4 regions of the Arthrobacter sp. CAN_A1 genome follow, and region 1 is predicted to be linked to each of the others. Evidence: riboswitches for the same ligand, from Rfam matches in the RefSeq annotation. Region 1 holds a riboswitch; each other region holds the start of a gene.

The links. A riboswitch is a leader RNA that binds a small molecule or an ion and turns the genes downstream of it on or off. The one in region 1 is predicted to bind S-adenosylmethionine.
Region 2: another riboswitch for S-adenosylmethionine. It lies ahead of IWX62_RS13335 (MFS transporter); the one in region 1 lies ahead of metX (homoserine O-acetyltransferase MetX).
Region 3: another riboswitch for S-adenosylmethionine. It lies ahead of IWX62_RS12565 (aminotransferase class V-fold PLP-dependent enzyme); the one in region 1 lies ahead of metX (homoserine O-acetyltransferase MetX).
Region 4: another riboswitch for S-adenosylmethionine. It lies ahead of sfnG (dimethylsulfone monooxygenase SfnG); the one in region 1 lies ahead of metX (homoserine O-acetyltransferase MetX).

What each region holds. Positions count from the first base shown of each region.
Region 1 covers NZ_JADOUR010000006.1:166,233-169,434, forward strand. Annotated here, with positions in the region: gene metX (homoserine O-acetyltransferase MetX) at 157-1,260, opposite strand; SAM riboswitch class IV at 1,336-1,470, opposite strand; gene IWX62_RS09295 (hypothetical protein) at 1,590-1,811, shown strand; gene IWX62_RS09300 (VOC family protein) at 1,816-2,457, shown strand; gene IWX62_RS09305 (CPBP family intramembrane glutamic endopeptidase) at 2,486-3,202, opposite strand, start outside.
Region 2 covers NZ_JADOUR010000013.1:2,348-5,549, reverse strand. Annotated here, with positions in the region: gene IWX62_RS13345 (NADPH:quinone reductase) at 45-1,064, shown strand; gene IWX62_RS13340 (hypothetical protein) at 1,116-1,385, shown strand; SAM riboswitch class IV at 1,449-1,563, shown strand; gene IWX62_RS13335 (MFS transporter) at 1,603-2,940, shown strand; gene IWX62_RS13330 (LLM class flavin-dependent oxidoreductase) at 2,948-3,202, shown strand, end outside.
Region 3 covers NZ_JADOUR010000011.1:58,661-61,862, reverse strand. Annotated here, with positions in the region: gene IWX62_RS12565 (aminotransferase class V-fold PLP-dependent enzyme) at 1-1,188, opposite strand, end outside; SAM riboswitch class IV at 1,224-1,337, opposite strand; gene hisN (histidinol-phosphatase) at 1,392-2,201, opposite strand; gene IWX62_RS12555 (cold-shock protein) at 2,367-2,570, opposite strand; gene rsgA (ribosome small subunit-dependent GTPase A) at 2,673-3,202, opposite strand, start outside.
Region 4 covers NZ_JADOUR010000001.1:142,141-145,342, reverse strand. Annotated here, with positions in the region: gene IWX62_RS00685 (O-acetylhomoserine aminocarboxypropyltransferase/cysteine synthase family protein) at 1-664, opposite strand, end outside; gene sfnG (dimethylsulfone monooxygenase SfnG) at 664-1,821, opposite strand; SAM riboswitch class I at 1,827-1,931, opposite strand; gene acs (acetate--CoA ligase) at 2,009-3,202, opposite strand, start outside.

The DNA of each region.
Region 1 (3,202 bases):
CCGACGGCGCTGTCGCCGCCCGCCGGATGACCCAGCAGGGGCTGTGAAATCCTCCTGCCGCCACACCGGGTGCCGTGGTCAGGTGGCCGGGCGCCGTGCAGTCCCAGGAATTCGCCTATGCACCCTGCGGGTGGTGGACCATCCACGCGACGATGGTCAGGGCACGGAGTAGAAGGCGTCCCGCAGCCGTTCGTCGAGTTGCTGGATCTCGGTGAGGAACGCGTCGTGACCGATAGGTGAGGCGATCATGTGCACGGGCACATCACCCGGCAGCGCCGCCGCCAGGACGTGGGATTGGCTGGGGTAATACAACCGGTCAGTATCCACTGCCGCGATGAAGAACTCGGCGCTTGCCTGCCCGAGGGCGTCCTGCAGGGTGCCGCGGTCGCGGCTTGCGTCGTGCCCCATGAGGGCTTCGGTCAGCAGGAGGTAGCTGTTGGCGTCGAAACGCTCCACCAGTTTGTCGGCCTGGTGGTCCAGGTAGCTTTCCACCTGGTAGCGGCCGCGGGACGAGGGATCCGATGAGCCGAAGGGCGCCTCAATGCCCTGCGCGGCCCTACCGAAGCGGTGCTCGAGTTCGGGTTCGGACCGGTAGGTGATGTGGGCGATCCGCCGCGCCAGGCCCAGACCATCGACCGGCCCGGGGCCCGGATAGTAGTCTCCACCAGCGAAGCCCGGGTCCAACCTGATGGACCTGAGCTGCGCCTGGGCAAAGGCAATCTGCTCGGCCGAACTGGCTGCTGTGCAGGCGATTACCGCGCACCGGTTGACCCGCTCCGGGTAGAGGAGGGCCCACTCCAGTGCCCTCGCCCCGCCGAGAGATCCGCCGACCACCGAATGCCACTGCCCGATGCCCAGGGCATCGGCGAGCAGTGCCTCGGCCCGGACCGAGTCCCTGACTGTGACGTACGGGAACCGCGAGCCCCAGGGGACCCCGTCAGGATCATCCGTGGCCGGTCCGGTGGATCCGTAGCACCCGCCGAGCATGTTGATCGACACCGCGAAGTACCTGGTGGTGTCGATGGTTTTGCCGGGGCCGACCAACTGGTCCCACCAGCCGTCTTCGTCCGAGTCCCCGCGGGCGACGTGGGAACTGCCGGTCAGTGCATGCTGGATCAGGACCGCGTTGGAGCGGTCTTCATTGAGGGTGCCCCAGGTTTCATAGGCGAGGGCGAGCTGGGGAAGATAGCCACCCGTTTCGCAGGTGAAGGGACCGAGACTTCGGGTGCGGAGGACGCCATCAGGGCCGTCGTCCGGGATGGGCTGGACGTCACCGAGTGCCCCGGGTCCCTGCTGTGTCGTATGAAGAGTTGCCACTGGTATCGCCCACCTTGGAATCCGCGCTTGCGCCTGACACTCTGCCTGCCGCCTGGTCGTCACCCGGGGCACCCCGCCGCGAAGGAGGGTTGCCGTCCAGCAAGCCGGGGCTCGGTGGAGCGGGTGTTCCGCTCCGTGCTGGCACTCGTGACCTGTTCCTAGATAACCCGAAAAGAACCCCCTGGCGCAAATATGTGAACATCTGTGGCCCGGCAGGTCGGCTGTAGCTGTCAATCCCGGAGGTCATCTCGGGGTCGTTCGTACTGGAACTGTTGACGGCCATCGTTGTTGCCCTGCTGCTGGTCATGCCGGGCAGCAAGCTGGTGGTTCTTGAGCTGGTGGCGTTGGTCTTCGGCAACGCCGTGTACCTGGGTGGGTTCTTCCAGGTGACGGCGCTGATCATCGTTCTGATGCTCGCCCGCGGGGGAATACGCCGCCTATTTTTAGGTAAGGGTATCCTAAGTCGAGTCACAGATCACAAAGTGCCACACTAAGGCCATGCGCTTGGACCATGTCTCATATGCCTGTGAACCCGACGGCCTCGTAGCAACTGCTGGGAGGATTTCCGACGCCCTGGGTGTCGACCCCGTGAAGGGTGGTGTGCACCCACGCTTCGGCACCCGGAACATGATCTTCCCGATGCTTAATGGCCAGTACCTGGAAGTGGTTGAAGCGCTGAACCACCCCGCCTCGGACAAAGCCCCGTTCGGTCAGGCAGTGCGTGCCCGGTCCGAGGCCGGCGGCGGCTGGATGGGCTGGTGTGTGGCAGTGGATGATCTGGCCCCCTTCGAGGAGCGGCTGGGCCGGAGCGCCGTGCCGGGTAACCGCAAGTTCCCGGACGGACAGGAACTGACTTGGCAGCAGATCGGGATCAAAGGGCTCATCGCCGACCCTCAGGTCCCCTACATGCTGCGGTGGGATGACGGTACCGAGGCGCTTCATCCGTCGCAGGCCAAACCGGCGTCAGCCCGCCTTGACTCGCTGACGATCGCCGGCTCCCCCGATCGCATCGCTGAGTGGCTGGGCACCCCCGCCACCGAACCCCTTGATGGTGTCGCGGTGCACTGGGTGGCGCCGAACGGCACCCCCGGCATCATGTCGGTGACCTTCCAGACGGCAACCGGCCTGGTGGAAATCTAGCCAGCCGCCGCAGCGGGCGGGTGCGCGGCTACGTACCGATCCCGATCGCCGACCCGAAGAGGGCGAAACCCACGAATCCTGCAATGTCCAGGAGTGCGTGGGCGATGACCAGGGGCATGACCCGTCGGGTCCTGGTGTAGGCGTACCCAAAGATCAGACCCATGATGAAGTTGCCAATAAACGGCCCAAAACCCTGGTACAGGTGGTAGCTCCCACGCAGGAGCGCGCTCGTGACGATAATGACCGGCGTCGACCAGCCGAGCTGTCGCAGCCGGTGGAACAAATAGCCCACCACTATGACCTCCTCGACCACCGCATGGCGCAACGCCGAGAGGATCAGGACCGGTACTGTCCACCAGTAGGCGTCGAGCGCCGCCGGTTCGATGGCCGTAGTGATCCCGAGCGCACGTCCCGCCGCATAGATGCCCAACGTGCCGGCGCCGATTACCGCGGCGAGACCGAATCCCAACCCGAAGTCGACTTTTGGTTTGGTGAAGGTGAACCCCAGGGTACGGAACGCCGACTTGCCGGGCTCGGTCAGCAGGAACAGGACGAGGAAGACCGGGATCAGGGCGAAGAAGATGCCCAGCAGCTGGTAGGTCAGGTCGAAATACTGGCGGTCGTCGAGGACAGGGTTCAGCCGGGTGGTCTGCGCCGCGAGCGGTGCCTGGCTGAGTTTGTCCAGCAGGTTCACTACCGCGTAGACGGCTGACTGTCCGAGCGACAACCCCAGCACGATGGCGAT
Region 2 (3,202 bases), on a different contig from region 1:
GACATCACGGGAATAGTGAGTGGGGCCAGCCCGTTCCATCAGCCATGAAAGCAATCGTTTACTCCCACACCGGCCCCTCAACCGTTCTCTCCCTCGCAGACCGCGACGTCGCTGCTCCCGGCCCCGGAGAAGTTCGGGTGCGCATCGTCGCCTCGGGCGTAAATCCCACCGATTGGAAGGCGCGCTCCGCCGGCGACCTGGCCTTCGCGGAGGTGGTCCCGAACCAGGACGGCGCCGGGATCGTGGATGCACTGGGTGAGGGCGTAACGGACGCAGAGGTCGGCGACCGGGTGTGGCTGTACCTTGCGGCCCACGGGCGCCCGACCGGGACAGCCCAGGAGTTTGCCGTTCTTCCGGCTGACCGGGTCGTAAAGCTACCGGAGGGCATTGATTTCGACGTCGCCGCCAGCCTCGGTGTTCCAGCGATGACGGCGCACCGGGCGCTGACCGTTCACGAGCACGGTCCATCCCGGCTCGCACCGGAGGCCCTTACGGGCCGCGTGGTTCTTGTGCAGGGTGGGGCGGGTGCCGTGGGTCATGCAGCGATCCAGCTGGCTGTCTGGGCGGGTGCGACAGTGATCGCGACGGTCAGCAGCGACTCGAAGGCAGAGTTGGCATCCGCCGCTGGAGCCCATTATGTGGTCCGGTACCCCGATGACTCACTGGCCGACCGCATCCTCGAGATTGCACCCGATGGCGTCGATCAGGTGGTGGAGGTGGCACCGGCCCAGAACGCGGGGCTCGACGTCGAGGTACTCGCCAATCACGGGAGCATCGCCTATTACGCGAACAACAATGGGGACGATTTCACCGCCCCGATTATTGCGAGCTTCGCGAAGAACGTCCGCTGGCAGGGTCTGCTTCTGTACACGGTGGGACCCGTTGCCCTGCGCGCCGCTGCCGAGGACATTACCGCTGCGCTGCGGGCTGGCGTCCTGCCGGTGGGGGAGTCGTCGGGGCTCCCGCTGACCTGGTTCCCGCTCGAGGAAACAGCCGCCGCCCACGACGCCGTCGAGAGCGGCGTCACCGGCAAGGTCCTGATCCGCGTAGCCGATATAAGGTAACGACACAGCCTGCGTTGCGCAGCTGACTGAGAATGTTCCGAGGAGTGGGAAATGGCGTTCGTGCATCAGAATTTCGTTCGCCGTCTCCTACGCCGTCTGGGGCGCGGGCTGGTGCTTGGCGTCTCGGCGGGACTCTTTGTGGGGATCGTTGCTGCGGTCGTGACCTCAGGGGGAACCGACAACGCCCTCCGCAGCGATGTGGGGTGGGGCGCCGGGTTGTTGGCGTTCGCCATCGCCTTTCTGTTCACCATTTGTCTCCCCTCACACGACGCGGTCGACGGACCGCCGCAGTACGGTCAGCTGCGCGGTCCGCGGCCGTAGGCCCAGTCATGTGGCGTCATGAGCTTTAGCAGAAGCTGCGTCAGACCATAGTCTCGAAAGCAGAATCAAGAGTCCCGACGCAAAACCCTGGTTTGTCGGGCGGCAACCCTCCCGCTGTAGCGGGGTGCCCCAGGTGATGATTCGGCCCGATGCGGAACCGCACGGGCAAGTATGGCGTCTCTGAACCGGTTGCGCCTGATGTGCAAGGGGTTGTTCCATGTCCGTCGTCGAATCCGTTGCGGTACCCACACCCGCAATCCGCATCCGTGACAAGAAGCGTGTCCTTAGTTCGGCCTTTGTCGGCACCACCATCGAGTGGTACGACTTCTATTTGTATGGCACGGCCGCGGCGCTGATTTTCAACACCCAGTTCTTCCCCCAGTCCTCGGCATTCGCCGGTGTCCTGGCCTCATTTGCCACCTTCGCCGTGGGCTTCTTTGCGCGGCCGGTGGGCGGGATCCTGGCAGGTCACCTCGGTGACCGCATCGGCCGCAAAGCCCTGCTGGTGGCGTCACTCGTCACCATGGGTGTTGCCTCAACGGGCATTGGTCTTCTACCGAACTACGACAGTATTGGGAGTTTCGCCGTCGTCGGGCTGGTGGCGCTCCGCCTCTTGCAGGGGCTATCGGCCGGCGCCGAATGGGGAGGTTCGGCCCTGCTCTCGGTCGAACACGCTCCACGACACCTCCGCGGGTTCTTCGGAAGCTTCACCCAGGTGGGTTCAGCCGCCGGCATGCTGCTGGCCACCAGCGCCTTCGCCATCACCCAGTTGGCCATGACTGCCGAGCAGTTTCAATCCTTCGGGTGGCGGATCCCGTTCCTGGCCAGCGCAGTCCTGGTGGTCATTGGTTTGGTCATCCGGCTTGGTGTTGAGGATGCGCCCCAGTTTCAGCAGCTCAAGGCCGAAAACAACACCGCGAAGGCGCCCATTGCTGAGGTGTTGAAGTATCACCGTCGTAGCCTGCTCGTGGCGATCGGTCTCCGTCTGGCTCAACCGGCGTTGTTCGTCGTGCTCACCGTATACCTTCTCGGGTACATCAGTTCCCGCCGGGACGATACGACGTCGGGACTGACCGCGGTCCTCGTCGGTTCTGCGGTGGGCCTGATCTCGGGTCCGTTCTGGGGGTGGCTTTCCGACCGCTACGGCAGGCGGCCCATCGCCATCGCGGGTGCGATTGGTATCGGCATCTTTGTGTGGCCATTGTTCTGGTTCCTCGACCATGGCCCGCTGGTCCTGCTGCCGCTGGTGATGATTCTGGGAATGAATGTCCTGCACGATTCGATTTACGGCCCGCAGGCGGCGTGGTTTGCTGAGCAGTTCCCGTTGCACCTGCGCTACAGCGGAGTGTCGTTCGGCTATCAGGTGGGCACGGTCCTCTCCGGGGGTCTCACGCCGTTCATCGCGGCGGCTCTCCTCAATGTTGGCGGCGGTCAGCCCTGGCTGATCTGCGGCTACCTGACCCTGCTGGCGGCGCTGTCCACTCTCGCCGCCGTTGCGGCGAAGGACCCCGCTCGTGCGTACGCCAAAGACCACTCCACTCCCGATACTTTCTAGGAGACCAATGAAGAAGTCCATCCTGCTCAACGCCTTTGAAATGCTTGTCCCAGTTCACCAGTCGCCCGGTCTGTGGAGGCACCCTGAGGATCAGAGCCGTCGATACAGCGAGCTCACCTACTGGACCTCCCTGGCCACCACGCTGGAAGAGGGAGGCTTCCACGGCATCTTCTTCGCTGACATTCTGGGACAGTACGACGTCTACGCGGGGAACGCTGATGAAGCTGTGCGCGGCGGAGTGCAATACCCGATGCTGGACCCA
Region 3 (3,202 bases), on a different contig from region 1:
CCGTGACCCGAGTCCGACACTGGCCCGCAATGATCCTGAGGGAAGTCCGAGCCGGGTGAGCAGCGGGTGGGCGCAGAACCTGCCATCTCGCAGCCCCACCCCGTGCTCAGCCGAAAGATAGGCGGCAACCAGCCCGGCGTCGTACCCGGCAACCGAGAAGTTGACGACCCCGATCGGCTCGGCACTGTCAGGGAAGAGCCGGTGAACCGTGACCCCGGGCAGTTCGGTGAGGCCGGTGACCAGAGCCGACCGGAGAGTGTGTTCGTGGGATTGCCAGGCGCGATGATCAAGGGAGGCTAGCACCCCCGCGGCGTGGGCCAGCGCTCCCGCACCCACCACATTGGGTGATCCACCCTCGTGCCGGGCCGGTCCGGTGGCCCAGGACACCGAATCAACCCTGACCTGGCGGACCGCTCCGCCGCCGGCGAGGTAGGGTGTGCCGGCGTCCAGCCAGTCGGAACGGCCCACCAGTACGCCCGCGCCGAACGGCGCGTAGAGCTTGTGACCCGAGAACGCCACATAGTCGATACCGTAACGGTTGATGTCGATCCGACGGTGCGGGGCCAGTTGGGCTGCGTCGACGACGATCCGTGCGCCGTGGGCATGGGCCAGTCGCGCCAGCTCCCTGACAGGGAGCACCTCGCCGGTGACATTGGATGCGCCGGAGACGGCGAGCAGGGTCACCCCGCCGGTTGCCAGCTCAGCGCGGACCCGGTCCAGGGTATCGGCGAGCGTTGTGCCGGCGGTGAGGCTGCGATGCGGTAGTTGCTGCCAGGGGAGCAGATTGGCGTGGTGCTCAATGTCGAGGTACAGCACGTCACCCGTGGCGGGGACGCACCCGGCGAGGAGGTTCAACGAATCGGTGGTGTTTCGGGTGAAGATCACTGTGTCGTCGCCACGCCCGCCCACGAACCGCCGGATCGCTGTCCTCGCATTCTCATACAGCGACGTGGACACCTGGGAGGTATAGCCGGCACCCCGGTGGACGCTGGCGTAGTAGGGCAGGACCATGGCAACGAAATCCTGCACCTCGGCGAGGGCAGGGGTAGACGCCGCGTAGTCAAGGTTGATGTACCTGACCTCACCACCCCCGAGGACCGGTACTAGCAGGCCGCTCCCGACGACGTCGGCCAAGGGGGCGTCCGTCCGGGCTGGATGCTGAGCCACTGTGCTGGGTGCAAGAGTCATGAGGGATCTCCAAGGGTGTGGACCCCACGCCAGGGTGTCCGCGCTTGCCGCACCCGCTCAGGTACGGCCTGGTCGTCACCCGGGGCACCCCGCCGCGACGGGAGGGTTGCCGGCCAGCAAACCGGGGTTTAGCGCTGGCACTCGTGACCAATAGGGAGAGCCTAGGGCACGGGGAGTGCCCTGGTCAGCTTTGTTACGGAATCTTAAAGCAGGTCATCCACATCGGGGTTGAGGATCTGCAGCACATCGTTATGCAGTGTGCTGTTCGTCGCCAGCGCGTTGCCGCCGAACGGGCCGTCAGTGCCCTCGAGGGACGTGAAACGGCCGCCCGCCTCGGTGATGATCGGTACTAGCGCCGCCATGTCATACAGGTTCAACTCGGGTTCACAGGCAATATCGACGGCGCCCTCAGCGACCAGGCAATAGGACCAGAAGTCCCCATACGCGCGACTGCGCCAGACGGAGTCGGTCAGGGTCAGGAATTCCGGCAGGTTTCCGCGTTCCTTCCAGCCCGACAGGCTCGAATAGGACAGCGACGCATCCTCCAACCGCGACACGTTCGACACCTTGAGCCGGGTCGCTGCCGCCAGCGACTTACCCATGTAGGCGCCGGTCCCGGTGGCCGCCCACCAGCGTTTACCCAGCGCAGGTGCGCTGACCAGACCGACAACCGGCTGCCCCTCATCAACGAGGGCAATCAGGGTGGCCCAGACCGGGACGCCCCGCACAAAACTCTTGGTGCCGTCGATGGGGTCGATGATCCAGCGCCGCGAACCGGCGCCGCTGCTGCCGAACTCTTCGCCGAGCACTGCGTCGCGGGGGCGGGCCCGGGAGAGCTGGCCCCGAATCGACTCCTCCGCTGCTTTGTCGGCGTCGGTGACGGGGGTGAGATCAGGCTTGGTTTCCACCACCAGATCGAGGGCCTTGAATCGCGACATGGTCTGGTCGTCTACAGAATCGGCCATCACGTGGGCAAGGCGCAGATCATCGTTGTAACTTTGGCGGTGGTTCATACCTTCAACCTATCGCCTAACGTCGCCATAGTGCGGGACGCTCTCCAGGTCGTGGCACCACTGCTGCTGTACCAGGGTCTTAAACGCCACAGGACACCGGCGGCGGCGGGCCGCTGCGGTGTCCTGTGGGGAGCCGTCCAGTGGGACGGCTACGTAGCTGGGTGATTAGATAACGGTGATATTCTCGGCCTGCGGTCCCTTGGGGCCCTGCGTGGTCTCGAAGTTGACCTTCTGGTTCTCTTCGAGGGCGCGGAATCCGCTGGAGTTGATTGCTGAGAAGTGGGCGAAAACATCCGCGCCGCCGTCGTCAGGAGCAATGAATCCAAAGCCCTTTTCAGCGTTGAACCATTTGACTGTACCTGTTGCCATTTTTTTCATATTCCTTGTGTGTGAGAATCCCCCCGTGCTTCGGGGTTCTCGTTGAGGTGAAAACTAGTGCTCAACACCACAACTCCTTTAAGCCTATCAGGTCTACTGTTCGCCGAGCTCTTTAGCTTCTTGAGTATTTCCCTTGGGCTCGGGGACGCTGGAACCGAGCAGCCGCCGCAGCGATGCCAGCCGCACGGGCCCCGAAACGCCGGCACGGCCTTCGCTGACCCAGGGATCCAGGCCGCACTTCACGGCGAGCCGGTCGTGACGGCAGCCCCTGGCACAATCCGCTGTCCCTGGCTCAAGGTCAGGGAAGGCCTGAAGGATGCGATCCGGGTCCACATGGGCCAGACCGAACGAGCGGATACCCGGGGTGTCGATAATCCAGGTGCCCGGCAGGGAATCCCCGGCTTTCAAGGCAATCGCCGACGACGACGTGTGCCGCCCGCGCCCAGTCACGGCATTGACCCCGCCGGTGGCCCGGTTGGATCCGGTCAGTGCGTTGACCATGGTGGACTTGCCCACACCCGAGTGTCCCAGCAGCACGCTGACCTTCCCGTCGAGGTGCGACCGCAACTGACTGACCGCGTCTCCGAGGAGCCGGGCGGACAGTCCGTCGTCCGAGGTGCTTT
Region 4 (3,202 bases), on a different contig from region 1:
CGACGCCGCCCAGGGTGGTCCCGTGCCCGCCGATGAACTTGGTGGCTGAGTGGATCACGATGTCAGCGCCGTGCTCGATTGGACGGATCAGGTAGGGGGTGCTCAGGGTGGAGTCGATGATCAGCGGCACCCCGGCGTCGTGGGCGATCTTCGCCAGCCCCTGGATGTCGGCGATCTCGCCGGACGGGTTGGCGATCACCTCGGCGTAGACGGCTTTTGTGTTGTCCTGGATGGCCGCGGCATAGTCGGCGGGGTCGGTGCCGGGCACAAATGTGGTGTCAATGCCGAACCGGCGCAGGGTCACATCGAGCTGGGTGACGGTGCCGCCGTACAGCTGGGAGGCCGCGACGATGTGATCGCCCGCCTGGCAGAGGGCAGCGAAGGTGATGAATTCGGCGCTCATGCCCGACGCCGTCGCGACCGCCCCGATGCCACCCTCCAGGGAGGCGATCCGCTCCTCGAACGCGGCGACCGTGGGGTTGCCGATCCGCGAGTAGATGTTGCCGTACTTTTGGAGCGCAAACAGGTTGGCGGCGTCGGCCGTGTCCTTGAACACGAACGACGTCGTCTGGTAGATGGGTACTGCCCGGGCCCCGTGGGCCGAGTCGGGAGTGCCTCCAGCGTGGAGGGCTCGCGTGCGGAAACCGAAGCTGCGGTCAGCCATCAGACACCTGCCTTAATATTCTCGGGTGTTACGTCGTCGACAATGAAATCTAGGCCCTCTTTGCGGGCGAGGTCCGCTTCAAGCTCGCGGACGATGGGGAGGATGTCCTTGCCGAAGGCTTCGACTTCCTCCTGGAAGTGCAGGTAGCAGGTCAGCATGAGGTTCACGCCGATCTTCTTGTACTCGACGATGCGCTCGGCGATCTGCTCGGGCGTCCCGATGAGCTGCGTTCTGAACCCGTCGTTGTACTGGATCAGGTCCTCGAAGGACGAGTCGGCCCACATACCCTTGCCGTCCCTGGTGGACGCGCCAGCCTCCTGGACCGCGTCCCGGAACCCTTCGACGGCTGGCTTATGCGCCTTGGCCACGATCTCCCGGAGGGTTTCACGGGCTTCCTTCTCGGTGTCCCGGGCAATCACGAAGCCGTTGAGCCCAAACCTCGGATGCCGCCCGGCGTCCGCCGCTGACGCCTGCACGCCCGCGACGTTCTCCTTGAACCCCTCGAGGTCCTTTCCGTTGGAGAAGTACCAGTCGGCCACCCGACCCGCGGTCGCCTGCGCCGCCGTCGAGTTCCCACCGAAGAAGATCTCCGGATGCGGCCGCCCGGGCACGTCAACGGGCGGCGGGTTGAGGGTGAAATCGGTGATGTTGTAGTACTTCCCGGCCTGGGAGTAGTTCTGCTCGGTCCACAGGCCGCGGAGGATCCTGATGAATTCCTCGGTGCGGACGTACCGTTCGTCGTGCTCCAGCCACGGCAGACCGAACCCGGTGAACTCACTCTTCAGCCAGCCCGAGACGATGTTCACCGCCGCCCGCCCACCGGAAATGTGGTCGGCGGTGATGATGAACTTCGCCAGGACACCCGGCTGCCACATGCCGGGATGGACTGCCGCAATCACCTTCAGCCTTTCCGTGGCCCCGAGCAGCGCCAGCGAGAACGCGGTGGCCTCGTGCTGCTTGTCGGCGCCGTACGACGCCGCGTACCGGGTCTGCGACAGGGCGTACTCGAAGCCGGCCCTTTCGGCGATACGCGCGAGTTTCTTGTTGTAGTCGAAGTCCCAACTGGTGCGCTGCTCAATGGTCGAAACGACCAGCCCGCCGCTCACGTTGGGAACCCAATAGGCGAATTTGAGGGGTTGGGAAAGGTCAATAGCCATGAAAACCTCCATCGTGCCTGGCATTAGCACCCTCATGTCACTGCCGGGGCAGTGGCCAGGGTTGCTGCGGTGTCAATGAGCCAGATCTCTCGTACCGCTCGGGATGGTCACCACCAGTGTGGCAGTCCCATCGTGGTAGGCCAAGAATGTTGCTCCCGGTTGCAGGTGCGGGCCTGGCTGCCCGGGGTCACGGCGACGCCCGCGCGGCCAGGACCGCGGCGATACCGGGCACGCACGCCTCGTTCTGCAGCGAGGTAGTGTCACCGAGTGTGGTGTTCTCGTACAGCTGGGTCAGCAACCGGCGCATGATCTTCCCCGACCGGGTTTTCGGGACGTCAGCGACGACGACGACGGCGGCAGGCTTGGCGATCGGCCCGATCACCGTTCCGACGTGATCCCGCAGGATCCTGGCCACCTCCTCCGGTGTGGGCACCCCGCCAGCCGATGAGGAGAGCACGACGAACGCGGCAATGGCATGACCGGTCAGCGGGTCGGCGACCGGGCACACCCCCGCCTCGATCACCCACGGGTGGGCCACCAGCGCCGATTCAATCTCAATGGTCGAGAGCCGGTGACCCGACACGTTGAGCACGTCATCGATGCGGCCGAGGATCCAGGTGTCGCCGTCGTCGTCATACCGGGCGCCGTCACCGGCCAGGAACCAGCCCTGGACTGCGAACTTCCGCCAATAGGAATCCAGGTAACGCTGTGGGTTGCCCCAGACGGTCCTCGCCATGGCGGGGCCGGTCTGGTCCACCACGATCAGGCCCTGCTCGCCCGGCGGGACCGGATGGCCGGCGTCGTCGACAATCCGGGTGCTCACGCCGGGCAGGGCGCGGGAGGCGCAGCCGGGCTTGAAGGACCCATCGGTGGGGCGGGGGGAGAGGATGGTGGCGCCGGTTTCGGATTGCCACCAGGTGTCCACCACCGGCGCGGTGCCGGCTCCAAGGTGTTTCCTGAACCAGCGCCAGGCCTCGGGGTTGGTCGCCTCACCGACCGTGCCGAGGATCCGGATGCTGGAGAGGTCGTAACCGGCTGGCACGCCGTCCGGGAACCAGCCCATCAGCGACCGGATCAGGGTGGGCGCGGTGTAATAACTGGTCACGCCGTAGCGCTCGATGATCTCGAAGTGCCGCCCCGGATGGGGGGTGTTGGGGGTGCCCTCGAAGATCACCTGGGTGGCGCCGTTGGAGAGCGGCCCGTAGATCTCGTAGGTGTGGGCAGTGACCCAGGCCAGGTCGGCAGTGCACCAGTGCACGTCGGCGTCCCGCTGGTCCGGGTCGGGGTGGCTAAACAGGTAGTCGAAGCTCCACGACGCCTGGGTGAGATACCCGCCGGAGGTGTGCACCAGGCCCTTGGGTTTCCCGGTGGTGCCGGAGGT